2 regions of the Enterocloster clostridioformis genome follow, and region 1 is predicted to be linked to the other one. Evidence: riboswitches for the same ligand, from Rfam matches in the RefSeq annotation. Region 1 holds a riboswitch; the other holds the start of a gene.

Region 1 (14,883 bases):
GGATGTAAAATGCTACGAGGAGGGCGTGGACTTCATGTTTGGAGATTCCCTGCTGGTGGCCAATGTGGTTGAAAAGGGCGCCTCCACCAGAAAGGTATACCTGCCTGAGGGCGAGACCTTCTACGATTTTCAAACAAGGACAGCCTATGAGGGCGGCCGCACCGTCGAACTTCCCGTGGACCTGGGGTCCATCCCCCTGTTCGTGAGAAGCGGAGCCATCATTCCCATGGCGGAAGATAAGCTTGATAACCTGAAAACCCAACAGGCGCAGCACATACGAATCCTGTGCGCGGCCGACAGGGACGGCCGGTTCGCCCTTTATGAGGACGACGGCATTTCCATGGATTATGAGCGCGGAGACTATCTGAAAACATCCATAACCATGACGGCCGGAGAACGGACTGTTTTGGATTTTTGCCAGGAAGGCCATTATGAGACAGCCGTAAAGACGCTGTATCTGGATATGATACACCGTGAGAAAGCGCCTTACTGGGTCAAGGCGGACGGACAGACCATTCCTCATTTCCTCCACAGGAGAAAATTCGAGGAGGCGGACTGCGGATGGTATTACAGCCAGAGGCTTAAGTCCGTTCAGATTAAATACCCTAATCCTAAGAAGGATTATCAGGTGATTGTATCCTTTGAGCAGTTTGACCTGATTGGTATGTAAAAAGAGAGCATACGCTTCCCCTCCCGCTTACAGAGGGGAAGCCGCTATATAGAAAGGGGATATGGAAAATGAAAAAATTTGCAGCAGCAATGGCAGTGGCTTTGAGTCTGGCTGTACTGGGGCTCACCGGATGCGCCCAGAGCGGCGCTAAGACCAGCACGGAAGCCACCGCGGAAAATCCGATGGTGCTTACTCTGGCTCACGGCCTCAGCGAGACCCACACGGTACATATTGCAATGACAGAATTTGCAGACAAGGTGGAGGAACGGACAAACGGAAGAATCCAGGTGCGCATCCTTCCAAACGGCCAGCTGGGTTCTGAGAATGAGAACATGGAACAGCTGATGGCCGGTGTCATTTCCATGACAAAGGTATCCGCGCCTGGCCTTGCCACCTATAATGAATCCTACCATGCCTTTGGCCTTCCCTATATCTTTGACGATACGGAAGACTTTTATCATGTAATGGATTCCGGTCAGATGCAGGATTTCTTCCTGTCCTCCTCGGACGACGGATTCGTAACCCTGACCTACTACACCTCAGGCGCCCGTTCCTTCTACACCAAGAACAAGGCAATCCGCACGCCTGCCGACCTAAAGGGCCTGAAGATTCGTGTGCAGGACATGAAATCCCAGACCGATATGATGAAGGCCTTAGGCGGTATCCCGGTAGCCATGTCCTACGGCGATGTATATACTTCTCTCCAGACCGGCATCATTGACGGCACAGAGAACAATGAAACGGCCCTTACCACCGGCAAGCACGGTGAAATCTGCAAGGTATACTCCACGGACCAGCACGCCATGATTCCGGATGTAATGGTCATGAGCGCCAAGGTATGGAAAACCATCAGCCCGCAGGACCAGCAAATCATCCTGGAAGCAGCCCACGAATCCACAGAAAGCCACAAGATTGCATGGGATGCCGCCATTGATGAGGCCATCCAGGAAGCATCGACCCAGATGGGAGTGGAATTCGTGAATGATGTTGACAAGGATGCGTTCCGCCAGGCCACAAGCGGTATGATTAACGAATACTGCGCACAGTATCCGGGTGTAAAGGAACTGCTTGACATCATTGATTCGGTAGAATAAGGGGAGGTAATCACATGAATGAAATATTATCTGTCATCAAAAAGTGGATGACCCGTCTTCTGGCCGGCATAGCCACCGTGCTGCTGTCCGTCATGACCCTTCTGGTCCTGTACCAGGTATTTACACGCTACGTGCTCAACAGCCCGGCCGCCTTTACCGAGGAGCTGGTGCGCTACTTTCTGATTTGGACCGGTTTCATCGGCGCTGCCTATGCTTTTATCACCAGGGAGCACATGTGCCTGGTGCTGGTGCGTGACAGCTTAAGCCCGGCAGGACGCAGGATTCTGATGACAGTCATCGATGTGCTGATTCTGCTCTTTGCCATCTTTGTCATCACCCTAGGCGGATTCAAGCTTGCATTAAGCGCCCAGAAGGTATTCTCCGCGCTGCTGGGAATTCCCAGAAGCCTGGTATACGCCATGGCGCCCATCTCCGGACTGTTCATCATCCTGGCACAGATTATCAATATCTATGAGGATGTAACCGGAATCACCATCGAAGGAGGGAATGAGTAATGAGTATCGGACTTACAACAGTCATCCTGTTTGCGGTATTTGGCATTCTGCTGTTCCTCAGCTGCCCAATCTCCGTCAGCATCGTAATCGCATCCATCGTAACTGCCATCTCCAGCCTGTCCTGGGACCAGATTACATTCATCACCATGCAGAAGATGAACAGCGGCGTGGAGAGTTTCTCCCTGCTTGCCATCCCCCTCTTCATCCTGGCCGGCAACATCATGAACAACGGCGGTATCGCCAGACGCCTTGTAAACTTCGCAAAGCTGTTCGTGGGCTGGATTCCAGGTTCCCTGGCCCAGGCCAATATCGTGGGCAACATGCTCTTTGGCGCGCTGTCCGGTTCTTCCGTGGCGGCCGCATCAGCCATGGGCGGCTGTATCTACCCTATCCAGAAGGATGAGGGCTATGACCCGGCTTTTGCCACGGCAGTAAACATTGCCTCAGCCCCCACCGGACTCCTGATTCCCCCTACCAGCGCATTTATCGTGTACTCCACGGTAGCGGGAGGCGTGTCCATATCCACCCTGTTCATGGCCGGATACATTCCCGGCATCCTGATGGGAGTTGGTTCCATGGTAGTGGCTTTTATTTACGCCAAAAAGCATAAATATCCGGTATCCGGCCGCACACCCGCCAAGGAAGCTGTTAAAGTGACGCTGGAAGCCATCCCCAGCCTGCTGCTCATCATCATTGTTATCGGCGGTATCGTGGGAGGCATCTTCACTGCCACCGAGGGCGCTGGTATCTGCGTGCTTTACTGCCTGATTCTCTCTATCTGCTATAAGAGCCTTACCGTGAAGTCCTTTATGAAGATTCTGGTAAGCAGCGCATGCACCAGCGGCATCATCCTGTTCCTGATATCCGCTTCCTCCGCCATGTCCTTTGTCATGGCGTACTCGGGAATCCCGGCAGCTATCAGCGAGGGCATCATGTCCATCTCCACCAACAAATACGTGATTCTGCTGCTGATGAACATAATTCTGATGGTTGTGGGCATGTTCATGGATATCACACCGGCTATCCTGATTTTCACCCCTATCTTCCTTCCTATCGCCCAGAGCTTAGGAATGACTGACATTCAGTTCGGCGTCATGTTAATCTTCAATATGTGCCTGGGCAACATCACGCCGCCTGTTGGTTCCGTACTGTTCGTGGGCTGCGGTATCAGCAAAATCAGTATCGAGCAGGTGACCAAAACGCTGTTGCCCTACTTTGCTGTACTGTTCCTCCTTCTGCTGGCTGTTACCTATATACCTGCGCTGTCACTGGGAGTACCCAGCCTGATGGGATTAATTTAGTGGAAACATAAGATACATTTTAGTATGTAACACAGCATTTTGAGATGAAACAGTCAATATAAAAATCCAATCCGTAAACGTATCAGCGGGAAACGCGGGGCATGAAGGACCGCGACCGGGCACTATGGCAGTGGCGGAGTATGTGCTTGAGCACCGGGATTTATTGATGCCTGAAAGATAATCCTTTTCCATTCCTTAACGGTTCCCTGACCACTTCCATAAAACGAAACAGCAGGCGCCTCCTTTCAGACCCATGTCAAAAGCAGGCGCCTCATAGCTTCATGCCGTATACGTCTCAGAACAAGGTCTGCTGCTCATACTCACAGTCCCTTGCCAGCCGGGGCGGTTCCTGCCCCAGCAGTTCCTTTGTCTTTTTGCTGTCCAGAATCCATTCCCTGACCTGTTCCCTCTCAAGAACCAGAGGCATACGGCTGTGGACAGGGGCCATGGATGCATTGGCCTGGGTAGTCAGTATAACGAAGCGGTCCCCGTCCTCATACCTGCCATAAAATCCGGCCAGAAACAGAATCCGGCTCCCTTCCTTAGTGAATGTAAATTTCTCTTTATTCTTATTCCACTCATAAAACCATGAAACAGGGACCGCAGCCCGGCGCTGGCTCACACTGTTCCGGAACATCCGCTTTTCAAACACAGACTCTGACCTGGCATTAAAAACCAGCCCCTTTCCGCCCGGCCCGGGATATCCCCACTTCTGCCTGCAGGCCCTAAGGCTCCCGCCCTGGTCCCCGGCCGCCGTAATGACCGGAGCCGTGTCGCCCGGATGGATGTCCCTATCCAGCACTCCCAGCTCCAGTTTCCAGTCCTTCTGTTCTGTTAAGTCCCTTATCTCATCTAATAATTCCGCGCTGAAATGATATCTGCCGCACATGATATTCCTGCCCTTTCCCGGGTATTAAGTTTCCGCGGCGGCATTTTGTCCGCCTACTGTATTATATACCCAAACCCTTTAAAATCAATGCAGGCATTCAGCAGGGACACAGCCTTCACACCCGTCACCTCACCGCCTCCAATATCCCCTCGCTGAACGTAGGATGCGGGAAAATAACCTTAGCCATATCCTCCAGCGTCAGCTCATTGGCTATAGCCACCGCAAACTGGCTGATCATATCCGTGGCCCTGGCACACATCATCTGGGCGCCCAGGATGCGGTGTGAATCACTATCCGCCACCACCTTTATAAATCCCCTCTCCTGCTGGGACAGAATGGATTTTCCGTTGGCAGACATTATATACTTCTTTGTCACGGCTTCTATTCCCCTGGCCTTGGCCTCATCCGCGCTGATTCCCACGCAGCCGATTTCCGGGTTGGTATACACGCAGGACGGAACGATATCCGTACGGATTACCATATTCTCTCCTGCCATGTGCGCCACCGCGTTTCTGCCCTGGGCAGTGGCTGCATGGGCCAGCTGAATGCCGCCCGTCACATCTCCTATGGCATATATGCCCGGTACGCTGGTTTCATATGTTTCATCCGTGACAATACGCCCCCGTTCCATGGCCATATCCTTCACTTCCTGACTGCTCTCGTCTGTTATAAGACCGCCCGTATAAGCCCTGCGCCCCGCAGCGATAAGGATGCCGTCCGCCCTGGCCTCGCAGGGTTTGTCCTTTTCCACATAGCGGCATATAAGTCCGGCTCCATCCTCTGTGCGAAGGATCTCCTCCACCTTTGCCCCTGTATGGATATCCACGTTTCTTTTCTTCATTATCATCTTCAGGTTCTGGGCAATTTCCTTATCCATGGTGGGCAGAATGCGGTCCAGGGCCTCGATTACAGTCACTCCATGGCCCAGTGAACTGTACACAGACGCAAATTCCATGCCGATTACTCCGCCGCCTATGATAATCAGATGTTCAAACAAATCCTTCTTGTCCAGCAGTCCGTCACTGGTGACCACTCCCGGCAGGGATGAGCCCGGTATGGGCGGGCATGCCGGAACAGAACCAGTGGCAATGAGAATATGACCTGTTTCCAGGACAACCTGGTCCTGTTTCTGTCCGTCCGGCTGTTCCTCTGCTTTTTCACCTGTCTTTTCCCCAGACAGCGCCACCTTCACATGCTCCCTGTCCAATATGGTTCCCGTACCGTAAAAGACTGAAATCCTGTTGGTCTTCATGAGGGAGGCAATGCCCTTTCTCAGCTGTTCCAGCACTTCGTCTTTCCGTTTCTGGACCATTTCCATGTCAATCACCGGTTCCCGGGCCGTCAGGCCAATGGATGGCCCTGACTGTAATTCATGGTACAGCTCTGCTGTATGGAGTATTGTTTTGGCGGGAATGCATCCCCGGTTCAGGCAGGTGCCTCCCAGTTCGCGGTTTTCCACCAGAGCGACCTTCATTCCCTTTTGAACCCCTTCGACGGCAGCCTCATATCCGCCCGGCCCCGCGCCAATCACCACCAAATCAAATTTGTCAGCCATATAAACTTAACCTCTCTTCCATTTATGTTCTGTGTTTACAGCGATTCCCTCACAAGGGCCTTGATATCCTCTTTGATCTGGCGTGACTGCGGTACATCCGTACCGGTTTGTTCCTCTGCCTGAAACGCGTCCGGTCCCACGGCTTCCACCGCTGCGCATATATCCTCCTCCGCATAGCCGCAGCCCTTCAGCTGTTTTGCCAGCGCCCCAAACATTTCCTGGTCCATGGCGTCTGAGAATACATTCACGTCCTGTATCACGCCTTCATCCACATGTAGCTGTATCTGTATATTGCCCCACGGGAACCGCTTTTCCATTTCGTACTCAAAGGGAATTTTCCTTCCGTATTTCCACTGCCAGGAAGCAAATTTCTCTGTCAGGGCGTCTATCTCCGGCTTGGGCAGCTCCTCTTCCTTCATCCTCACGGCAGGCTGTCCGTAAACCCTGGAAAATGCCTCCACCAGGGCCGCTTTCACTTCCTCCAGTGTGATGTCAGGCTTAAACTCGCACAAATTGGCCACCCTGGACTTTACAGAGGTCACGCCCTTGGAGGCAAGCTTTTCTTTTGATACATTCAAATACCGGGACATATTTTCCTTGTCCGCCCGTATCAGTATGGTACCATGGTGGTAGCAGCCGTCCTCTGTTCTGTAAAACGCGTTGCCGGAGAACTTGCGTCCTTCCACGGTGATATCATTGCGCCCTGTCTTTTCCGCATGGATTCCCAGGCTCCTTACGGCCTCCAGTATCACGTCCAGCTGCCGCGATACATCGTAATCCTCAGCGCCTACAATAAATGTAAAATTCAGATTCCCCAGATCGTGGAACACCGCGCCTCCCCCTGAGAGGCGGCGCACCAAATAACCGTCCTCCTGCTCTAAGAAGTTCACCCTGCATTCCCTCCAGCAGTTCTGGTTCTTTCCTATCACCACCGTATGGCGGTTCTGCCACAGGTAAAGAATGCAGGTGCCCTGAGGAACATGAAGGGTCATGTACTCCTCCATGGCCAGATTCCGGTAGGGGTATGTATTATCTGTCTCCATCCACACAAGTCTGTTTATCATGTCAGTCTCCATTCTTATAGAAAGGCTGCCTGGGCAGCCCCTTCCCCGGCCATGAACAGATATAGCGGATATCCGTGCATAACCAGGGACATGCCGGCTGTCCAGGCAGTCCTATTTCATTTTCATCATTCCCAGGTATAGCGCAGTACCGGCTTGCGGGCCGCGGTAACCTCATCCGGTCTTCCAATCGGTGTAAGGTGAGGAGCGCTGTGAAGTGCCTCAGGATCAGCCAGAGCCTGCTCATAAATCTTGTGGAATACCTCGATTGCCTCATCCAGGGTCTCCTTGGACTCTGTCTCTGTAGGCTCCACCATCAGCGCCTCATGTACAATCAGCGGGAAGTACATGGTCGGCGGATGAATGCCGTAGTCCAGAAGTGCCTTGGCAATATCCATGGCATTCACGTCCTTGTCGTGTTTCATCTTCTCCAGACTCATGACGAACTCATGCATGCAGGTCTCGCTGTAGGCCATGTCATAGACATCCGACAGCTTCACCCTCATATAGTTGGCATTCAGCACCGCGTTGCGGGCAGCCTCCGGTATGCCCTCCTTTCCAAGGGTCAGGATATAGGACAATGCCTTAACCACCACCAAGAAGTTGCCGTAGAACATCTTCACATCCCCAATGGATTCCTGCGCCTTCACAAAGTGATATGCATCCTCCTCCTTCTCCACACGTACGCCGGGTATAAAGGGCTTTAAGAATTCCTTGCAGCCCACAGGACCGCTTCCCGGTCCGCCGCCGCCGTGGGGTGTGGAGAATGTCTTGTGCAGGTTCAGATGGACCACGTCAAATCCCATGTCACCCGGCCGCACAATGCCCATAACCGCGTTCAGATTGGCTCCGTCATAATAGCACAGTCCGCCTGCATCATGTACGATTTTGGTTATTTCCAGAATGTTCTTGTCAAATAATCCCACGGTATTGGGGTTGGTCAGCATCAGGCCGGCCGTGTCATCTCCTACCGCTGCCTTTAACTGCTCCAAATCCACGCAGCCGTCCTCCCTGGACGGAATGCTCACCACGTCGTATCCGCACATGGCAGCGCTGGCCGGATTGGTTCCGTGGGCAGAGTCGGGAACAATAATTTTGGTACGCTTTGCATCATTGTGATGGACATGATATGCCTTGATTAAAAGCAGTCCCGTAAACTCACCGTGGGCGCCTGCCGCCGGCTGGAATGTCATTGCGTCCATGCCCGTGATTTCGCAGAGATATTTCTCTGCCAGATATAATACTTCCATGGAACCCTGCACCGTAGCCTCAGGCTGCAGCGGATGGACTCCTCTAAATCCCCTTAAGGCGGCTGCTTCCTCATTCACCTTGGGGTTGTACTTCATGGTGCAGGAACCCAAAGGATAGAAACCGTCGTTGACACCGTGGGAACGCTTTGCCAGTTCCGTATAATGGCGGCTGATTTCATTTTCCGACATATGCGGAAGGCGGGGCTGTTTCTCACGGATATGTGCTTTCTCAAAAGATACCTGGGGCACGTCACAGGGACTGATTAAATCCAGTTTTCTCCCGGCTGACCCTTTTTCAAATACAAGTTTCATGAACCGCACACCTCCTTTTGTCCGCATTCCCTGTGAAGCGCCTCCCGTACAGCGGAGGCTAGTTCATCCATCTCTTCCCTGGTGTTCATCTCAGTAGCGCACCAGAGGATTTCCCTGTCGGAAAGCGGCAGTCCACCCAGGATTCCCCTGCTTTCCAGAGCCCTTAAGATGTGGGCGCTGTCCGTACACTTGCCCTCCGGGCTTACGGTAACGAACTCGTGGAAAAATTCACAGTCATGCTTTGGCTCAAGCCCTGCTTCCTTCAATGCATCCCTGAGATAATGGGCCTTGGACATGCACTGGCCCGCTGCCTTAGCCATACCGTCTGCTCCCATGGCTGTCATATATACAGAGGCAGTCAGGGCGCACCATGCCTGGTTGGAACACACGTTGGAGCTGGCCTTCTCACGGCGTATATGCTGTTCACGGGCCTGAAGGGTAAGAACAAACGCCCTGCGGCCCTGGTTATCGGCTGTCTCGCCTACAATCCGGCCCGGAAGCTTCCTGGTCATGGCTGCCGTGGCAGTCATAAAGCCCAGATAAGGTCCTCCAAACGCCAGAGGCATGCCAAGGGGCTGGCCGTCTCCCACAGCGATATCCGCTCCGTACTCCGCCGGGGTTTTCATGACAGCTAAAGCCATGGGATTGCAGCCCATGATATACTTGGCGCCGGCCTCATGGACAATACGGCCCAGGGCGTCTCCGTCCTCTACATTGCCGTAATAGTTGGGCTGCTGTACATAGAAGCAGGCGGACTGCGGGTCTGCCTTCAGCATCTCTTCCAGTGCTGCCGCATCCGTTACCCCGTCTTTTTCCGGAACCATGACAACCTTTGTATTGCTGCCAAAGCAGTATGTTTTCATAACCTTGATGACGCCCGGGTTTGCAGCCGCAGAGATATAAGCTGTGGTTTTCTTTCTCTCCTTACACATGGCAATGGCTTCCGCCGCAGCCGTGGCACCGTCGTATATGGATGCGTTGGAGACGTCCATTCCTGTGAGTTCACAGAGCATGGTCTGATACTCAAATATGGACTGGAGGATGCCCTGGCTGATTTCCGCCTGATAGGGCGTATAGGCAGTAACAAACTCCTCTTTTGATGCCACGCTTGAAACAATGGAAGGTATGTAGTGGTTATAAGCCCCTGCCCCCCTGAAAATATGGCGGAACACAACATTCTTACCGGCTATGTCCTCCATTCTTCCTTTAACTGCCTGCTCGCTGAGTCCTGAAGGGATATTGACCTCTTCCTTCAGCATTACCTCATCCGGTATATGGGAGAACATCTCCTCAAAGCCGGCATATCCAATCTCACGAAGCATCTCCTGCTGCTCCTGCTTCGTACCTGGTACATAACTTCCCATATAATCTCACCTCACCTCTCATGGGATGGAATACCTTCCCGGACCTGAATCCCTTAATCCAGGGTCTTCACATATTCCTCATACTCTGCCGCGCTCATTAACTGAGCAGTGCCGGTTACATTCTCCACCTTCATAAACCATGCCTCATAAGGCGCTTCGTTGATGGATTCCGGCGCGTCCAGCAGGGCCTCGTTAATCTCTGCCACCGTGCCGCTTACCGGTGAATACACATCGGATACAGCCTTTACGGATTCCACATCAGCAAACGGCTCTCCCTCTGTCACCTCGTCCCCTGCTTCCGGCAGGTTTACAAATACCAAATCCCCAAGAGCATCCTGTGCATAATCAGATACTCCCACTAAAACCGTGCCGTCCTCCAGGGTCTTTACCCACTCATGTGACTTTACATACTTTAAATCTTCTGGAAAATTCATTCTAAATACCTCCTTGAACATGCTGTTCTCTATTATATTTTTAAATCTTGATTTTTATATCCGCTGAATTACTGCCGTTTATAAAATGGCAGCTTCACTACCTCCGCGGCCACACGGCGTCCCCTGACATCCACTTCCAGCGCTGTTCCCGGATCCTTAAACCCTATGTCAATCAGGGCCATCGCTGCCGGATATCCCAGGAACGGGCAATGTGTGCCGGAGGTGGTCATACCCACCTGCTGTTCTCCTATGTAGACCCGCTGGTGCTCCCTGATGATGCCGCGGCCGGTTACCTTTAATCCCACACGCTTTCTGGTTAAAGGTCCCTTATCCTGGATAGCCTGTTTTCCGATGAAATCATCCTTATCCATCTTCACAAAGATTCCCAATCCTGCTTCCTTGGGAGAAATGGTATCGTCCATCTCATGGCCGTATAGTGGCATGCCTGCTTCCAGCCTCAAGGTATCCCTGGCGCCCAAACCACATGGAATCAGGCCCTCGTCCTTTCCGGCCTCCATGAGCAGTTCCCACATCTTAGGCGCATCCTCCGGAGCCAGATAAATCTCCACTCCGTCCTCCCCGGTATAACCGGTCTTTGAAATGATGCATTTCATGCCGCCCACCATGCGGTCAAAAAGGCAGGTATAATACTTTTCAGGAATATCTTCCTCCCTCGCCACCTTCTTAAGCACATCAATTGCCTTTGGTCCCTGGAGGGCAAGCTGGGCCACCTGGGAGGAAATATCCTCAAAAACAACGTCCCCTGACTGATGGTCCTTCATCCATGCATAGTCCTTATCCTTGTTGGCAGCGTTCACCACGATAAAATAGCAGTCATCCCTAACCTTATACACAATCAGGTCATCCACCACGCCGCCCTGTTCATTGCACATGGGACTGTATCTGGCCTGGCCCTCCGCCATGACCGTATAGTCATTGGTGAGGAGCATGTTCAGATTCTTAAGGGCATCCGGTCCTTTGCAAATCACTTCCCCCATGTGTGACACGTCAAAAAGACCGCATTTGGTACGCACCGCCATGTGCTCGTCGATGACGCCTGTCTCGTACTGTACCGGCAGGAGGTACCCTGCAAAAGGTACAATCTTGCCCTTATACTTTACATGCGTGTCGTAGAGAGGTGTTTTTAACAAAACCTCCTCTGCTGCTTCTGTTCCCATAATCATTACCTCCTTCATGAAATTGTCTGGTCCTTAACAATAACAGAATCGGATAGGGGAGATTTTAACCTCCCCTTCCACACCACGTAGCGTACCGTTCGGTACTACGCGGTTCAATAGTTTACTCGGACTTTCAGATAGTGGGCAGTCATATCGGGATAACCAAGTCTGTCCACTATGATTCTTTTGGTGAGTGCCGAGTTGAGCATTCCCGCCGCTCTCCACACTCCCTTTCGGCAGTTCGCCATCTCATGCACCTTCCACTCTGGTAAATGTAACGCCCGCAACATTTTATATCTTGTGCGTACCTTCTTCCATTGTTTCCAGTACACCGCTCGGATTCTGTGGCGCAGCCACTCATCCGTCTGTTCCATCAGGCTTTTCATGTCTGCATATCGATAATAGTTAATCCATCCCCTTGCATAGCTTCGGCGTTTTTCTTCCCTCTCCTGATTGCTCCATTTGTTCCCTCTGGTTGTCAGCTCCCGTATCCGGTTCTTCATTTTTGCCACCGACTTCGGGTGTATCCTCATGCGGCATTTCCCTTTATGCCGGTAAAAGCCGTAGCCCAGGTATTTTATCTTGCTGACGTGGCTCACTGTCGTTTTCTGAAGATTGACTTTCAGAAACACTTTTCCTGTGATGAATGGCACAATGTTTTCCATCGTCCTCTCTGCGCTTTTCCTGCTTTTGCACAGAATCAGGCAGTCATCCGCATACCTCACATACTTGTGTCCCCTGCGCTCCAGTTCCTTGTCCAACTCATTCAGCATGACATTTCCACATAAGGGACTTAGCGGGCCTCCCTGCGGCACGCCCTCGGTCGTTGCGTGAAATCCTCCGTCCTCCATTACTCCGGCTTTCAGGTACTTGTGTATCAGCGAGATTACCCTCCCGTCCTTCACCGTCCTCGACAGCACCTCTATCAGCTTGCTGTGGTTCACCGTGTCAAAGTAGGATTGTAAATCCATGCTGACCACGTAGACATATCCTTCGTTGATATATTTCCTACATCTTTCCAGTGCGTCATGCGCCCCTCTGCCGGGACGGAATCCGATGCTGTTGTCAGAGAACTGTTCTTCATATAAGGGCGTCAGTTCCTGTGCGATTGCCTGTTGGATTACCCTGTCTACCACTGTGGGTATCCCCAGTTTCCTTGTTTTTCCTTTCTCCTCTTTGGGTATTTCTACCCTTCGGACTGGGTTTGGCTTGTATTTGCCTTCCCTCACCTGCTCGACCAATTCGGACTGGTGTTCTCTCAGGCAGGGTAGAAGTTCATCCACCTGCATTCCGTCAATCCCACCAACGCCTTTGTTCGTTTTGACCTTCTTATAGGCGGCATTTAGATTGTCGCTTCTAAGAATCGTATCTAGCAGGTTGTCCGTCCGAAAGTCCGTGTTGGTGTCGGGGTTCCCGGTAATCCTTTCATGGGCGTACTCTCCTGTTTCCCTTCCCTGTTCCGCAGGTATCTCTCGCAGGTAGTCCTCAATATGAAGTTGTCTGTACTTAATTCCATGTCCGGTTTCCATTTGGTAACGACACCTCCTACTGTTCAGTCCTTCCCAGTGCGTTTGCGACCGCCCGGTACTATGACCTCTGCTGACTTCTCACGGCAGGCTTTACTCCGTGACAGCGAATGTTTTATCGCCACTTTCACGTCCGTGAGACCTCCCCGGGTACTCACACGTTCTTTCCCACTTATACCTGCCCCGTTTACTGCTGGCGTTCCGTGCAGTTATTGGACTTTAGTTTGTTAGGCAACCTCATCCACGCTTCACAGCCTATCCGGACAACTTTTACAGGCCAGTGGTTTGCCTCCGGCTTCCTTCAGACCCCACCTCACGATGACGCCCTTGCCATTGGCTGCACCCTTCCCACTGCCGGGCGGGTCAGGGACTTTCACCCGTTAGAACGTGCGCCCGCCGGGCGCACCTATGAAAGCGCACGAACAAAAGATGTTCATGCGCTCTGTCCTTGGACCTGAAAGATTTGGCTTCTTCGGTGCTATGCTCTCCAGAGTATCGTCCGGTATCCGGTCCTTTTGCCTGAGAGTTTTCCGCTTCCCCTTCGGCGCTGCCTTCTGTATGCTGATTATACACTGATACGCTGTATCCCGTGTATTCTTTATCTTCCATACATTATGGGCAGTCTCTCCCGAATCCATCTTCCGATGATATAAAATTGTCCGCAAACGCACATCCCACCGGCTTGCCTTGTGCTAATCCCATACTAACACAGGCAGGATTTTCAGTCAATAGCTAAAAAGCGTTTTAATTTTAACACATTAATCGCATTTTTCGCCCTATTTTCCAAACTTATTTTCACGAATATTTTACGGTTTATTTAGAAAAAATACTGGTAATCTCCTATGAAGTAGTATATAATGAGCAAAGGTGATGAGGCGAAGGGGTTCCTTTGGCCTCATTCTTGTATGAGTACGGTTTTTGATGTGCAAAATCTTGAGTGAAAGAAGGTGACAAGATGCATAAGTTTATGCGGACAGTAGGATTCAGTATGTACCAGAAAAAACAGGATATGGCGAAGCTTTTAAAGCGCCTGGTAAAAGAAGCGGAGATGACCGGCCACCTGGCGGAACAGGAAGGCAGCAGGCTCTGTGAACTGCGCACGGAAGTGGCTCCCGGCATAGGAGTCGCCATGATAGGCGAGATGAGCCCCAAAGGAACATTCAGCCGTGAATATTATTTTCCCTATGTCAAGAACCCGGATGTAAGTTCAGAGGCGGAATGTTCCATCCAGCGCCACACGGAGCGCGAAACTTATGCAGGCCTTCTTGATGAATACAGGGTGGGTATATCCCTGATTTTCTACATGGAGAATTCCATGGAGTACAGGATGCGCAGCAGCGCCCGCCAGCCTGTCCAGCCAAAGGGAGCAGCCCTTACAGGCCTGGCAGTCCAGGGAAAGGTACTGCTGCCGGTCAATAAGACGGAAAAACAGGCCGAGGACTCCCGGCAGGCAGCCAAAAAGCGCAGCAGTCTCCTGGAAGCCGCCAAACACGGCGATGAGGACGCCATAGAGACACTGACCATAGAGGACATAGACCTCTATTCCATGGTATCCAGGCGGATTGCCCATGAGGATGTCTACTCCATCATAGAAACCTGTTTCATGCCGTGCGGCATAGAATGTGACCAGTACTCCGTCATAGGAGAAATCACGGAAATCAGTACAAACACCAACCGGATTACCAAGGAGGAGATATATGACCTGAAGCTGGACTGCAACGACATGGTATTCCA
Region 2 (14,883 bases), 850 kb from region 1:
TAATGACATATTGTTTCCTCCTTGTATTTGTGATGGTTAACTGCCGCCTTGTCTCCTGTCCCGCTTTTCCAGAAGCAGGAAGCCTCTTTTGTTGTTAGTTTTGACTAACTAAATCACATTTTACCAGTCACGACCTTATTTGTCAAGAAATGATATTAATAATAATTATCAATATCATTTCTTTTTAGGAATCGAGTAGGAGGCGGTGATTAACCGCCGTCCTCTCACAGCACCGTACGTACGGTTCTCGTATACGGCGCTTTCAATAGTTGGTGTGCAGAGACTGATAGGCTGCGGCTAAGTCATAAAAGCCCCAGTTTATCAGTCTTTCTTTACTTAATGCCCAGTTGACCGCCTTGTTTCCGGCATTGAACCAGTATCCCTTGCGGTCGTAGGCTATTGTTGCCGCATAATGGCTGTCTACTCCCAGTCCTATGAGTTTCCTCATTCTGGTTTTGGGCAGTTTCCACTGTTTCCAGATACACATCCGTATCCGGCGGTACAACCATCCATTCAGGCTTTCGATGTTTTTCTTCATGTCCGCTATCCCATAGTAGTTCAGCCATCCTCTCATGTAGACTTTTATCTTTTCCTTGGTTCGGATGATACTCCCGCACCTGCTCCGGGAAGTAAGCCTGCGCAGTTTCTCCTTGGCTTTCTTCCATGACGTTCCATGGACACGGATATAGGTCCCTGTTCCGTTCTTCCCAAAACAAAAACCAAGGAACTTAAAATTTTGGATTGCGAACACACTGACCGTTCGGCTCTTTTCCCGATTCACTCTCAGTTTCAGCCTTGCCTCCAGATATTTCGTGCTGGATTCCAGCAGTCGTTCTGCCGCCCGTTCGCTCTTTGCCAGCAGTACGATGTCGTCTGCATAGCGGATACACGGTACGCCCCGTCTGTGGAACTCCCAGTCGAACTCATTCAGATACGCGTTTGCTAAGAGTGGGGATAGATTTCCTCCCTGCGGGGAGCCTTCCTTCGTTTCTGTCACAACACCGTTTTCCATCACTCCACTTTTCAGGTACCGCTTCACCATCTGCACCACTCTTTCGTCTTTTACTTGTTTCCTCAACAGGTTCAGCAGTATCGTATGGTTCAGCGTATCAAAGTATTTCGATAAGTCGAGAACTACTGCCCTCGTGTATCCCTGTTCGATATACTCCTTTATCCTGAGAATGGCGTCTTTTGCTCCTCGTCCCGGACGATAGCCGAAGCTGTCTTTCGAGAACAATGGTTCGTAGATTGGCATGAGCTGTTGAAGCATTGCCTGCTGGATGATACGGTCTATTACGGTGGGGATACCAAGCTTTCGTATCCCTCCCTCCGGCTTCGGAATCTCCACACGCCTGACTGGAGATGGGGTATACTTCCCCTTCCTGATTCTCTCTACCAGTTCATAGTTATTCTCCCTCAGCCATGGTAACGCCGCTTCAATGGTCATTCCATCCACTCCCGGCGCTCCCTTGTTTGCCTTCACTCTTTTGTAAGCCCTGTTCAGATTTTCCTTGTTCAGTATCTTACTTAAGATGTCTGGCTCTGCACTGTCTCTTTCCTTCCATATCCGGTTGAATGAGCGGTGCGCTCTCACATACCCTTTGCGTTCCGCGCTATCTCTTTGCGAGCAGCTTTCTCTGTTTTCTGTACCCATCTGCCCATTCCTCCTTTCCCTGTCGTACTAAAGACTCCTATTGATTCGGTCCTTCACTGAAAACAGCTACTATGACCTCTGCTGACTTCTGTACGCTCAGCATTACCTCTCGGCAATGGTTACTCCTTTCAGAGCATTCCGTACAGACCTCCCTGGGTACCACACGTTTCTTTCCCTCCATCTATCTGCCGCATTTACTGTACACGATTCCGTGTAGCTATCGGGCTTCATCTTGTGTTGCAGACTTACCCTCATGTACAGCCTTCTATACGGTTTCTGTCCGTCAGACCAGAGGTTTGCCCATGGGTTCGTTCCCCACATCCGGCTTCCTTCAGATTTGCAGTCACCTGCAACACCCTTGCCTTCGGCTATATCCTTCCCGCTACCAGGTGGATTCAGGACTTTCACCCGTTAGAAACGTGCGCCGCCAGGCGCACAACCAAACAAAAACAGCCAGACAAGCTTTCTCATCTGGCTGTTCCCACGCTATGTTTCTACTCTTCAAACGAATTAATGACTGATAATTCCGGCTTCATATCATACTTTTTCTTAAAGACAATGGCTCCCACGATTCCAGCCAAGGTACCGCTGATGGCAGCCAGCAGCAGCGCCATAAGTACCTTTAATGGCGGATTGAAGGCAAAGGGCGCCAGCAGTCCGGGTATGGGAGAAGCGGTTCCCGGGGCGTTGTTGATTATGCCCAGGAATGCGGCGGCCACTCCCGAAAAGCCTCCTCCGAAAAAGTTGGAACAATAAATCGGTATGGGGTGCTTTGTTATGATATGGGCCTGTGTCAGCGGCTCCATCATAACAGCTGCCACGTTGCTGTTATCCCCGAAGTGGAGCATTTTAAAGATGGCGCCGTTGGTAAAGGAGCCTCCGAAGCATGCAATGGCCGCAATGCCCATGGGCAGTCCCGTAAGCCCCAGCATGGCGGTAAGGGCCATGGAGCTGAGGGGCGACGTACAAATCATCTTGATGACCCCTCCCAGCAGAAGTCCCATAAGAATAGGCGACTGCTCTGTAGCTGCCGTAATCATGCCGCCGATGTGTGCCAGAGCCGCATTCACAGCCGGATCCACCAGGAATGCGATGAATCTGGCAATCGGCGCAATCAGGAGAGCCCCCAGCACGGAATCCAGGCCCGGCGGAAGATGCTTCTCAATAAACGGTGCGATGAAACCAATTGCATATCCCGCGATAAATCCCGGAAGGATGCCGTATCCTCCCAGGGCAACGCCTGCAACTACCGCGAACACAGGATTCACTCCCATGCCTATCGGTACCATGATTGCCGCTGCCACGCCGCCCATGTTGCCCGATATGGTGCCTGTTTCCCCAAGGAATGCCAAGTGAAGCAAATCTCCGGATATGTACCTGTGAACAGCCTCCACAAGGAAAGTTGCAACTGCCGCATTGGCCATTCCCGACATGGCCGCTGATCCTTTGGGCGCCTTCATACTGAAAAGTGAAAAGGCTGCCAGCGTCAATAATAGTAATCCTAACCCCGTAATAATTGTCATAAATCTACGTTCCTCCTGTTTTTTGCTCTCCGTAGTTATGCCCTGGCCGCTTTCCACCACAGACCGCCGTTACCGCCGTGATAGCTCTTAAGCTAAGGTATATCCTTGGTAGAGTTTTCGCAATGCAGGTAACGAAGAAGTCCCCAAAATTGCAAAAAACAGAGACAGACATAAACGTAGCGTAGATGTCTGCCTCTGTCCTTTTACCTGAAAGTTTCCCTGACGCGGCTGCTGCTATGCCGCCGGTTGCTTCATCGGTATTCACATTTTAGTGACCTTCTCCAGAGTCCCGTCCGAATTCGATTCTTTTGCCTGAGAGTTTGCGCATCCCCTTCGGCGTTACCCAACGGTAATCTCTCCCGAATTCATCAACCGGTCTGTCATTAACTTTGTTTATATTTTAACATCAAACATAGAAAAAAGCAATAGAACTATGTTCAGTTTGTTTACTTTTCACAAAAAATATGTTCATTTTTTATGCATTAATTACAATTCTCTTCATAAAAAAATGACAGAAAACAAACATATGTCCATCTATTCTCTGCCATTCTCATGATAATTGTAAAATACAGGAGGGGGTGTATTTTAAATTTTCCCTTTCCGCGCCTCCAGAAATCAATCCAGAAGATTGGTCATACTCTTTAAGCTGATAGCCAGAGTAGAGATATTGTGGAGCATAGCTGATGTGGCCGGGGTTATGACGCCTCCCACTCCCAGGAGTATAAGACCCAGGTTGAATCCGATGACAAACCGGTAGTTCCGGTCAATCCGGTCCATGAGTCCCCGGCTGATGGCCCTCAGTGTCACCAGCTGGAACAGATTGTCCTCAGAGATGGTGATATCCGCTATCTCCCTGGCAATCTCAGCCCCTTCGCTGATGGCAATTCCCGCGTCAGCGGCCGACAGTGCCGGCGAATCATTGATTCCGTCGCCAATCATAATGACCCTGCGGCCCTTCTTCTTTTCTTCGTCCACAAACCGGGCCTTGTCTTCGGGAAGGACCTCTGAATAATACTCATCCACTCCCACACGTCCGGCAATGGCGGCTGCCGTGCGCTCACTGTCCCCCGTCATCATGACAATCTTGGTGATTCCCTGTCTGTGAAGGGCGGTGACAACCCCATCCGCCTCATCCCTCAACGGGTCCTCAATGCAGATCACGGCTGCCAGGCTTCCGCCGATAGCCAGATAGAGGTGGGAATATTCCACAGGAAGCCTGTCAAACACCTCCTTCTTATCCTCCGGTATCCTGCATCCCTCATCTTCAAATACAAAGTGATAGCTTCCAATCACCACCCTCTCATGGTCTACATAGGTTGCTATGCCGTGGGCCACGATGTAGTCCACCCTGGAATGCATCTCCTTGTGGACCAGCCCGCGTTTCACTGCCTCGTGTACCACCGCGTTGGCCATGGAGTGGGGGAAATGTTCCTCCAGGCAGGCCGCAATCCGCAGCAGCTCATCCTTTTTCATACCATTGAACACCACCACATCCGCCACCTGCGGCCTGGCCTTTGTCAGGGTTCCTGTCTTGTCAAAGACAATGGTGCGGGCAGCAGCCACTGCCTCCATGTACTTGCCGCCCTTTACCGTAATATGGTAGCTGCCGGCCTCCCGCATGGCAGAGAGCACGGACAGGGGCATGGCCAGCTTCAATGCGCAGGAGAAATCCACCATCAGAATGGACAGGGCTTTTGTCACATTGCGGGTCAGCAGCCACGTGAGGACGGTTCCGCCCAGACTCCAGGGAACCAACGCGTCCGCCAGAGTGGCTGCCCTGTCTTCTGCCGTGGACTTAAGCTGCTCCGACTCCTCAATCATGGTCACAATCCGTTCAAACCGGGTGTCGCCTGCCGCCTTCCTGACCCGAAGGGTAATCTCTCCCTCTTCAACGGCTGTTCCCGCGTACACGTAGGAGCCTTCCCCCTTCCTGACCGGCGCTGACTCTCCTGTCATGGAAGCCTGGTTCACCATGGCGTCCCCGGAAGTGACCACGCCGTCCAGAGGAATCACATTTCCCATATGGACCGTTACCAGGTCTCCCTCCCGGATCTTTGAAACAGGGACCAGGACCTCTGTTCCGTCCACCTTCTGCCATACCCTGGAAATATTTAAGGACATGCTTCTGGCAAGGTCGCTCACTGACTTTTTGTGGGTCCATTCTTCCAGAAGCTCCCCTATTCCCAGGAGGAACATAACAGAACCAGCCGTGTCAAAATCCCTTCTCAGAACAGACACGGCAATGGCCGTGGCGTCCAGCGCCTCCACCTCCAGCTTCCCCCTGAGCAGACAGCGGATTCCCTTCAGCAGATACCGGATGGAGCGGACTGCCGTATAGACGGCCCGGACAGGCGGCGGCAGGAAGGACTTGGTAAACGCCCGCGCCATCACCTTCTGAACCAGCCTCTCCTTGTATTCACGGTTCAGGGCTCTGCCGCTGTTCTTCGGCACCAGCTCCCGTATCCGCTCATTATCATAAGAAAACCCCTGTATTCCCTCCAGGATTTCCCCGCGGCTGCCCTCATACACCACCGCGGCATCCGCTGTCCTCTCGTATACCCTGACATCCTTTACCCCGGGAAGGGTACAGAGATAATAATGCAGCAAATCAGCCTGCCGTATGCTCATTTCCTTCTGATAAAAATGAACCCTGACCCTTCCCCTTATCTCATGTCTAATTACAAACTTCATTGTTTCAGGCTCCTTTTCCCAACTGACTCAGACACATTTTAACAGTAAATGAAAAAATTACCGCCCGGAGATATCCTTCCCCAGGCGGATTGTACATTACGCTGTAACCGTATCAGCAGAAGCTGTCTCATCTTCCTTCAAATCTTCCGAGGTCTGCTCCGGGGCTTCCTCCCCGCTTTCATCCTCAAATACGTCCTCCCGGCAGCGCTGCGCGTTGATTTCCCTGGCCTCTGCCAGGATGTCCTCAGCGTTCTCCTGAATATTGGTGGCGGTGGTCATCACACAGTCCTTAGCCCTTAATCCGGCTGCCAGACAATTGATATAAAACCTCTTGGCATCATCACTTCCCAGAATCTTCACGCCTGCTGTTCCGAACAGAACGCCGCCTAAGAAAAGACCTATTTTCTTACATTTAAAACAATCAATCATTCTCTTTGTCCTCCTACTTATGCTTATAGCCTGTGTAAACCGTCATCGCCAGACAGAATACCATGGCCCAAGCCCAGAATCTGTGATTTTTCATCTTACGTTACATCCTTTACGTAAACATTTGCTTAATTAGTCTCCCGGGACCGGGTATCTTCTTCCTTATCAGACACAAAAGAATATTGATAAGAACGAGTCAGGACACCGATCTCCTCCAGCGTGCTTACAGTCCTGTACACGGTGGCCATCCCCAGCTTCGTGTCCCGTTTCCGCGCTTCATAGAAAATCTCCTTGCAGTTTGTCCAGTTTCCCTCCAGAATAACATCCAGGAGCATCCTGCGCTGCTGCGTAATCCGCATTCCCCTCTTCTGAAACTCGTCTATCACCTGTTCCTTCTGCCACATGTCGGTTCCCTCCTCACCTGCAATCGGCCAAATCGGAATGTGTCCGGAAGATACCTGCACAAGCATTTCCGGACACATCTGTCCCCCAGGCCTGCCGCAGCCGGACTGTCCAGTGACCATTTCCGCCTGCATCAGGGCTGTTATGATGCTGTCTTTGTCTTTACATTCACATTAAGGGAATTGCTCTCTTTGTACGGTCTTACCAGCAAATAGATGAATCCGGCCACGGCTGCAATTGCCACGACGGTTCCGATTCCAAAGGTTCCTGTTGTAAACCAGCTGCCAAACTGGTATATGCACAGCGCCACCACATATGCGAGTACAGTCTGATAACCGATTGCAAACCAGGTCCACCTTGCATTGTTCATCTCACGCTTAATAGCGCCCATGGCCGCAAAGCAGGGTGCGCACAGCAGGTTGAACACCAGGAAGGAATACGCGCTGACAGCTGTAAAGCTTTGGGCCAGTGTTCCCCAGATTTCAGCTCCGTCCTCAGCCACTTCCGCAAAGCCGTAGAGAATACCGAAGGTACCGACTACATTTTCCTTTGCAACCAGACCTGTGATGGCCGCCACAGCAGCCTGCCAGTTCCCCCATCCAAGAGGAGCGAATATCCAGGCAATGGCCTGGCCGATTAACGCCAGAATTCCGTCCGACAAATCCTCCACCATTCCAAAGTGTCCGTCCACAAAGCCAAAGCCGGATGTAAACCAAACAAAAATGGTGGACAGCAGAATTACGGTTCCCGCCTTTTTAATAAAGGACCAGCCTCTCTCCCACATGCTGCGCAGAACATTCGACACGGTTGGAAGGTGGTAAGCAGGAAGCTCCATTACGAACGGCGCCGGGTCACCTGCAAACATTTTTGTCTTCTTTAAGATGATGCCGGAGCAGATGATGGCCGCGATTCCTACGAAATAGGCACTGGGCGCTACCCAGGAAGCGCCTCCGAACAATGCTCCCGCAAACAGCGCAATAATGGGCAGCTTTGCTCCGCAGGGAATGAAGGTGGTGGTCATGACGGTCATTTTGCGGTCCCTGTCATTCTCAATGGTACGGGAAGCCATGATGCCCGGAACGCCGCAGCCGGTTCCAATCAGCATGGGGATAAAGGACTTTCCTGACAATCCGAACTTGCGGAAAATTCTGTCCATGATAAATGCCACCCTGGCCATGTAACCGCAGGACTCAAGGAATGCAAGGAAAATAAACAGCACCAGCATCTGGGGCACGAAGCCAAGCACAGCGCCCACACCTGCCACAATACCGTCTAATATCAGGCTGGAAAGCCAGTCGGCACAGCCGACAGCCGTGAGGAATCCCTCCACAATAACAGGTACGCCCGGCACTTCCAGTCCCAACAGGCTCCATCCCTCCCCAAACACGCCGTCGTTCGCCCAGTCAGTGGCCCAGGTACCCACGGTGGTAACTGAAACATAGTAGACAACCCACATTACTGCCGCAAAAATCGGGAGCGCCAGGAAACGGTTGGTGACGATATGGTCAATCTTGTCGGAGACGCTCATCTTCTCCCTGCTCTTCTTTGTATAACACCTGCCAATAATGGATGTGATATATGTGTAGCGCTCATTGGTGATGATGCTCTCAGCGTCATCGTCCGCGGCATCCTCCATGCGCGCTATGATGCTTCCCACATCCGGAACCATGGTCATCTGCGCCGCTATCTTGTCATCCCGTTCAAACAGCTTGATGGCATAGAAGCGCTTCTGCGCCTCAGGCACATTGCCGCCGACGCACCGCTCGATTTCCTCCAGGGCTGCCTCCACATCGGCGGAGAACTTGTGTACAGCCGCAGTCGCCCTGCTGTCCCTTGCAAGCTCCACCGCCTTGTTGGCGGCCTCCATGATACCGGTACCCTTTAATGCGGAAATCTCCACCACAGGACAGCCCAGCTCCCTGCTCAGGGCCTGAATGTTAATCTGGTCCCCGCTCTTTTTAACCACATCCATCATGTTGACAGCCATCAGCACGGGAATTCCCAGCTCCATCAGCTGGGTGGTCAGGTACAGGTTCCGCTCCAGGTTGGTTCCGTCCACAATGTTTAGGATGGCATCCGGGCGCTCGGTAATCAGGTAGTTCCTGGCAACCACCTCTTCCAGCGTGTAAGGCGACAGTGAATAAATACCGGGAAGGTCCATGATAATGACATCCTTATTCCCCTTAAGCTTGCCCTCCTTCTTTTCCACCGTGACACCGGGCCAGTTTCCTACAAACTGATTGGACCCGGTAAGACCGTTGAACAGCGTGGTCTTTCCGCAGTTGGGATTACCGGCCAAAGCAATTTTGATTGACATTTTCATATCCTCCTCATTCTCTTATTGAGAAAATTTATCAATAAATTAGTTATGACTAACTCAATCTTTTAAAAAAAGCAGTTCCTACTGCACTTCAATCATCTCGGCATCCGCTTTCCTTAAGGACAGCTCATAGCCCCTTACATTCACTTCCACAGGATCCCCCAGAGGCGCCACCTTGCGGACATATACTTCCGTCCCTTTTGTAATACCCATATCCATGATACGGCGTTTTACAGCCCCTTCTCCGTGAAGTTTAACAACCGTTACCGTGCTTTTGCATTTTACTTCCTTCAATGTGCGCATCTTATTAATGCTCCTTTCCTTCTCATACCCGCGGCCATTTTACACCATAATCTTATTGGCCATCTCTTTGCTTATGGCAACCCTTGATTCCTTTACATTGACAATCACATTGCCATTGTTAGCAGAAACAACAGTCACACTCGCTCCCGGTACGAATCCCATGTTCTCCAGATGACGTCTTACCTCTTCCTTGCCGCCCACCCGGACTATGGATGCCTCAGTACCTTCTTTTACCAATGTCAACGGCATACCCATCACTCCTCTTTCTGAACCTGATGTGATTCTGTTCCCTATATCCATATTGCAGCTGGAAAGTTATGGCATCCTAACTGCAAATTTAGGTTAGCACCAGTTAACTGAAATGTCAATAATTTTTTTCAATTTAATTGCGGTTTTTTTTGCGATTTCAGCCCCGCTGCCAATTTGCGTTTCCTCTCAGGATATGATAAAATAGAAAACAGCTGCCGCAGACTTAGAACAAACTAATGTTTATCAGTGGGAGGATTTGATTAAATTGAAAATACAGGAATCAGCTGAAAATTATCTGGAAACAATCTTGATTTTAAGCCACCGAAACCCCTATGTCCGCTCCATCGACATCGCCAACGAGCTGTCATTTTCCAAGCCCAGCGTCAGCGTGGCCATGAAGAATCTGCGCGAAAACGGTTATATCCTCATGGATGACCAGGGCCATATCACCCTCAGCAGCATTGGAAAAGAAATCGCCGAGACCATGTATGAACGCCACACCATGCTTTCCCAGTGGCTCATGTACCTTGGCGTGGACGAGCAGACAGCCGTGGAGGATGCGTGCCGCATTGAACATGTGGTCAGCGCCGAAAGCTTCCGGGCCATCAAGGACCATATCACCAATGGGCATGAGCTTCCGGGAGACAACGCATAAGACACGCCGTCAGGAACATTCACAAAAACACAGCGCTTACCGACCATATCGTGCGGAGGCGCCGTGTCTTTTTTATGCTTTCTCACTGTCTCTACCGCTGTTCTTTCTGATATTCTCTCCGGGGTCCCTGATTTTCTTCCGGGTTTCCCGGCCCGTCCGTCCTTATATACACACTCTCCGGCCGTCCCTTGGTGGTGGTCCTGGTCTTATACGCAATCTTTAGATACCCCTCCTGCTCCAGTACCGCCAGAAAACGGTTGGCGCTCCGTTTGGTGATTCCCAGTCTGAGCGCCAGGGTTCTGGCTGTAATTTCCTGCTTTTCGGAGGCGCTGATGGCAGTGAATATTTTCTTTACTGTCAGGGGCGAAAGCCTGGACTGTACGTCCAGCACCTCGCTGTTGTCCACATTCATGAGCAGCTGGCCGCAGTCCCCCATGGGACCGATGATCTGCTCCCTCTCATTGATCAGGTATGCCAGAGACTGCTTAAGTTCAGCCTCGTGGCAGGCGTCAAGAGCATTTAACCTGGCCTGGGAAAGGCTGTTTCCAAGACCGCAGCCGATACTGAAACGGGCGGACAGCTTTTTCTCCCTCAGAAACGGACTCAGACGGTCCTCCTTAAAATCTCCGGTCCAGCCCGACACATGTTTCTTGGTGGACACGATTTCCAGCCCGTAATGGCGCCGGTGGACCGAACAGTCAATCATGGATGCCCCTATAAATTCAATCACCAGATTTTCAAGCCTCATATAATCATAATCCAGCCCCTGGAACATCTCGCCGCCGGAACCGTTTTCCGACAGCTTCACAATGATGACTCCCGGTATCTGCTCCTCAAGCTTCCTGCGCTCAATCTCGTCGAGAAGCTTGTCACACATCTCCCCCACATACTGCTTGCTGGGGAAAGGGAAGTAGACCTTAACGCCGGCCTTCTGCAGTGCCGGCACAATGCTGGAAAACCGCGTGACGGATAAATCAATCTTTCCTTCCTCCCACAGCTTCACATGTTTCCTGTACTCCTCCTGCTCAATCCCAAGCATCCGATCCATGTCAAACTCATCCTCTGAAAGCTCCCGGATATCAGGCATGGGGCTGCGCCCCTCCACAAAATCCTTAAGGCCCACACCGAAGATCTCCACAATATCAGCGTAAACTCTAGTAAAATCCAGGTTCCTGTTCTCATTTAACAGCTGCAGGAATAAACGGTACAGGGCAGCCTCATCCGTGTTAAAAAAACAGATAGGGCGTTTCTCTTCTTTATAATAAAGATGTATCATATGCGCAGGAAAACTGCCGGAGGTTAGAATGCCGTCAAACTCCTCCGTAACATTTTTATGGATATGCTGTATATCCGAAAATGTCTTATACGTAAATATGCAATAATCAAAGTCCCGGTCCGCAAGCATAGACTGGAGAAACTCCTTTATATATTCTGTTGCGATGACTGCAATCTTCCTCTTCAATTTCATTCCTCCCCAAACCGCTCTGTCTCCTATCTTAACATAGCAGCGGGAAATCCGCATCCTCCAAATGAAATAATCTCTTGTTTTTTGTCAATCATACATAAAAATCTTTTTCCCATCTTGACATTCATTGTCTTTTTTGTCATAATAAAGACAAGTCTTTATATAGTCTTTTTATACTCAAGGAGGGCACTACGATGAACCAATTCTTACGACGAGCAACGGAACTTGAACCTCAGATGCAAAAGGACCGGCGCTACCTGCATCAGCACGCCGAAGCGGGAGAGCACCTGCCCGGCACAACCAAGTATGTCATGGAACGGCTTGCTTCCATTGAGCTATCCCCGCATGAAATCTGCGACTCGGGCGTCACTGCCCTGATTGAGGGCAGCCGCCCCGGCAAGACCATTCTCCTCAGGGCTGACATGGACGCGCTCCCCATGAAAGAATCCAACAGCCTTCCCTTTCAGACGGTCACGGACGCGGCCCACAACTGCGGCCATGACATACATACCGCCATGCTTCTTGCGGCTGCCCAGATTCTGTACGAGCGCAGGGATGAGCTCTGCGGCAGCGTCAAGCTGATGTTCCAGCCGGCGGAAGAGGTCTTTACGGGTTCCGAAAACATGATTAAGGCCGGGCTTCTTTCCAATCCCACAGTGGATGCCGCCATGGGCATGCATGTGATGTTAGATACCCCGGTTCCCTCCCTCAACTATGGCACAGGCTTCATGACGTCCTCCTGCGACGGTTTTAAAATCACGGTAAAAGGCGTGGGCTGTCATGGCGCCATGCCCCATATGGGTATTGACCCCATCAATGTGGGCTTCCATATTTACAGCGCCTTCCAGAATCTCATAGCCAGGGAATGCGACCCGGGCGAGAAGGCAAGCCTTACTCTAGGCGCGTTTAATGCAGGATCCACATCCAACATTATTCCTGACAGCGCCGTGCTCATGGGCACCCTGCGCACCTATAATAAGGATCTGCGCGCCAGGCTGGTAAAAAGGATGCATGAGATTACAGAATACATGGGAAAAGTCTTTGGAGTGGCGGTTGAATACGAATCCCTCTCCGATGTGCCCTCCACCTACTCTGACCCGGACCTTACCAGGGAGCTGGCAGGATATGCCGCCGAGGTGGCGCCTGATTTCATTAAACATACGGATTACTCCGTCACACCTTCTGATGACTTTGCCCGCGTGTCCGAAAAGGTCCCTACTGTCTACTTCATGATAGGATGCGGGGTGGATGGATGCACGGTCCAGCACCACAATCCGGGCGTATTATTTGATGAAACCGTCATGCCCTACGGGGCCGCAGTACACGCAGCCTGTGCATTTAACTGGCTGAACAGGAGGAACGCATAATGGAACGCAAAAAAATATATTATGGCTGGTTTGTTGTTTTTGGATGTCTCATGATTACATGTACCATGGTGCCCCCCATCATGGCGCTCAGCAATAAATTTCTGATTCAGGTCACGGGTGAGCTTCAGATTTCCAGAAGCGCCTTTACCCTGGCCAATACCATTCTCCAGGGTCTGGGTATCTTCCTGTCCCCCATTGTGTCGGCCAGACTTGCAAGAGGCAACATGAAACGGATTCAGACCGTCAGCATTATTGGCTTTGTCCTTTCCTACGCTTCCTTCTCCCTTGCCACCAACGTGATTCATCTATACATTTCCTCCTTTTTTACCGGTGTTTTCTTCTTAAACGCCTCCCTGATTCCGGTAAGCATGATGATTACCAACTGGTTTGTCAAAAAGAGAGGACTTGCCATGAGCATAGCCATGGCAGGAATCGGCGTGGGCGGCACCATCTTCAGTCCTGTCATTACATGGCTGCTGGGGGCCTATGGCTGGAGGAGCACCTACCGAATCATGGCTCTCATTATCCTGGTACTGGCCCTTCCCGCTGCCCTGTTCATCCTCAGGAAACGTCCGGAGGACATGGGACTCTTACCCTACGGCAGCGAGGATGCCGCCATACAGGATGCCGCCTCCAAACGTATTCCCAAAAAGGCAGACATTGTATTTCCGCTCAGCGTGAAAGAATCCAGGACAAAGCTGTTCTTCATCCTTTTCATCTTCGGCATGCTGTGCAACGGGCTGATTAATACCGGCTCCCTGGGCCACTTCCCTCCGGCTATCGAGGAACTTCAGGGCCCCCAGGTACAGGCTTTAATCATCTCCATGTATTCCATGATTGGTATTTTCGGCAAGCTGGTTCTGGGATGGCTCAATGACAGGTTCGGAGTTGTGGCCAGCACTGCCTTTGGATGCATCACCTTTGCCCTCTCCTTTATCTTCATCCTGTTTGGGCAGAATATCAGCATGCTCTACATCATGGCCTTCCTTTTCGGCCTGGGAGATGCCATCGGCACCGTGACCCCTCCTCTTATTACCTCCGCCATCTTTGGCGCTGAAAAATACGGCGAGGCATACGGAATCGCCAACAGCTTTACACAAATCGGCCTTTCCCTGGGAGCGCTCATGGTGGCAGCCGTATATGACACCAGCGGCTCCTACAATACGGCCTGGATTCTCCTTATTATCCTGACCCTGGGTGCCTTCGCGGGCTGGGTGGGCGCGTACGCGGTATCCAGAAAGTACTGTCAAAAATCAGTGGCGGACAATACGTAAAATGCACAGGCCGCCCAATAAACCCGGAAGGCAATGGCTTCGGTGCGCGGACTGTCTCGGCGGATGGGTTGCCCTGTCTCTCAAATCCAGAATATCCAGAAGGGCAGCTGCCCATTGGCATGCATGTCCTCAACCGGGCCGTAACTGAACGCGTAATGGGTCACTGCCTTGGAAATAGCGTCAATATTTTCCCTTTTCGCACAGGCGGTGATTCCGTGTTCCGATTTCATTTTATTATAACCAGCCCCGGTAAAAAGACAAGTTAAAAGGCGGGACATTTATCGCATCCCGCCTTACGGCGCTGTTGTATCAGCACAAAGAACCTATAAAAGAGAATGTTCCTCCTCCAAAGGGAATAATATCATGAACACCCACCAGGTCCGCAACCGTTACCGTTTCATGGGAATCGGGCAGGACATATCCCCTGTGGTCTTTGCAGACGGGGTCAATGAGATGGGGTCAATGAGATGGGGTTCGGGGCGGCTGTCCTCTACTTCCCCGGCTATGCCCGGTATGATTCCCCGGACCCTGAGGATCCGTCCAGACCTGCCGTC

The links. Region 1 has a riboswitch for glycine ahead of ltrA (group II intron reverse transcriptase/maturase). Riboswitches for the same ligand answer to the same signal wherever they lie in the genome.
Region 2: another riboswitch for glycine. It lies ahead of LA360_RS13615 (PTS sugar transporter subunit IIC); the one in region 1 lies ahead of ltrA (group II intron reverse transcriptase/maturase).

The regions. Positions count from the first base shown of each region.
Region 1 covers NZ_JAIWZC010000001.1:3,550,449-3,565,331, forward strand. The annotation lists gene LA360_RS17855 (glycoside hydrolase family 31 protein) at 1-670, shown strand, start outside; gene LA360_RS17860 (TRAP transporter substrate-binding protein) at 739-1,764, shown strand; gene LA360_RS17865 (TRAP transporter small permease) at 1,779-2,279, shown strand; gene LA360_RS17870 (TRAP transporter large permease) at 2,279-3,580, shown strand; gene LA360_RS17875 (SOS response-associated peptidase) at 3,876-4,469, opposite strand; gene lpdA (dihydrolipoyl dehydrogenase) at 4,594-6,024, opposite strand; gene LA360_RS17885 (lipoate--protein ligase) at 6,060-7,088, opposite strand; gene gcvPB (aminomethyl-transferring glycine dehydrogenase subunit GcvPB) at 7,214-8,647, opposite strand; gene gcvPA (aminomethyl-transferring glycine dehydrogenase subunit GcvPA) at 8,644-10,011, opposite strand; gene gcvH (glycine cleavage system protein GcvH) at 10,065-10,445, opposite strand; gene gcvT (glycine cleavage system aminomethyltransferase GcvT) at 10,514-11,623, opposite strand; gene ltrA (group II intron reverse transcriptase/maturase) at 11,737-13,152, opposite strand; gene LA360_RS17915 (hypothetical protein) at 13,374-13,607, shown strand; glycine riboswitch at 13,647-13,790, opposite strand; gene LA360_RS17920 (DUF3881 family protein) at 14,105-14,883, shown strand, end outside.
Region 2 covers NZ_JAIWZC010000001.1:2,705,113-2,719,995, forward strand. The annotation lists gene ahpC (alkyl hydroperoxide reductase subunit C) at 1-9, opposite strand, end outside; gene ltrA (group II intron reverse transcriptase/maturase) at 263-1,654, opposite strand; gene LA360_RS13615 (PTS sugar transporter subunit IIC) at 2,149-3,177, opposite strand; glycine riboswitch at 3,369-3,466, opposite strand; glycine riboswitch at 3,468-3,549, opposite strand; gene LA360_RS13625 (heavy metal translocating P-type ATPase) at 3,793-5,868, opposite strand; gene LA360_RS13630 (DUF6110 family protein) at 5,965-6,297, opposite strand; gene LA360_RS13635 (Fur family transcriptional regulator) at 6,423-6,698, opposite strand; gene feoB (ferrous iron transport protein B) at 6,839-9,013, opposite strand; gene LA360_RS13645 (FeoA family protein) at 9,098-9,319, opposite strand; gene LA360_RS13650 (FeoA family protein) at 9,359-9,568, opposite strand; gene LA360_RS13655 (metal-dependent transcriptional regulator) at 9,834-10,223, shown strand; gene LA360_RS13660 (helix-turn-helix domain-containing protein) at 10,315-11,685, opposite strand; gene LA360_RS13665 (M20 metallopeptidase family protein) at 11,883-13,055, shown strand; gene LA360_RS13670 (MFS transporter) at 13,055-14,329, shown strand; gene LA360_RS13675 (hypothetical protein) at 14,410-14,559, opposite strand; partial or broken gene LA360_RS13680 (choloylglycine hydrolase family protein) at 14,684-14,883, shown strand, end outside.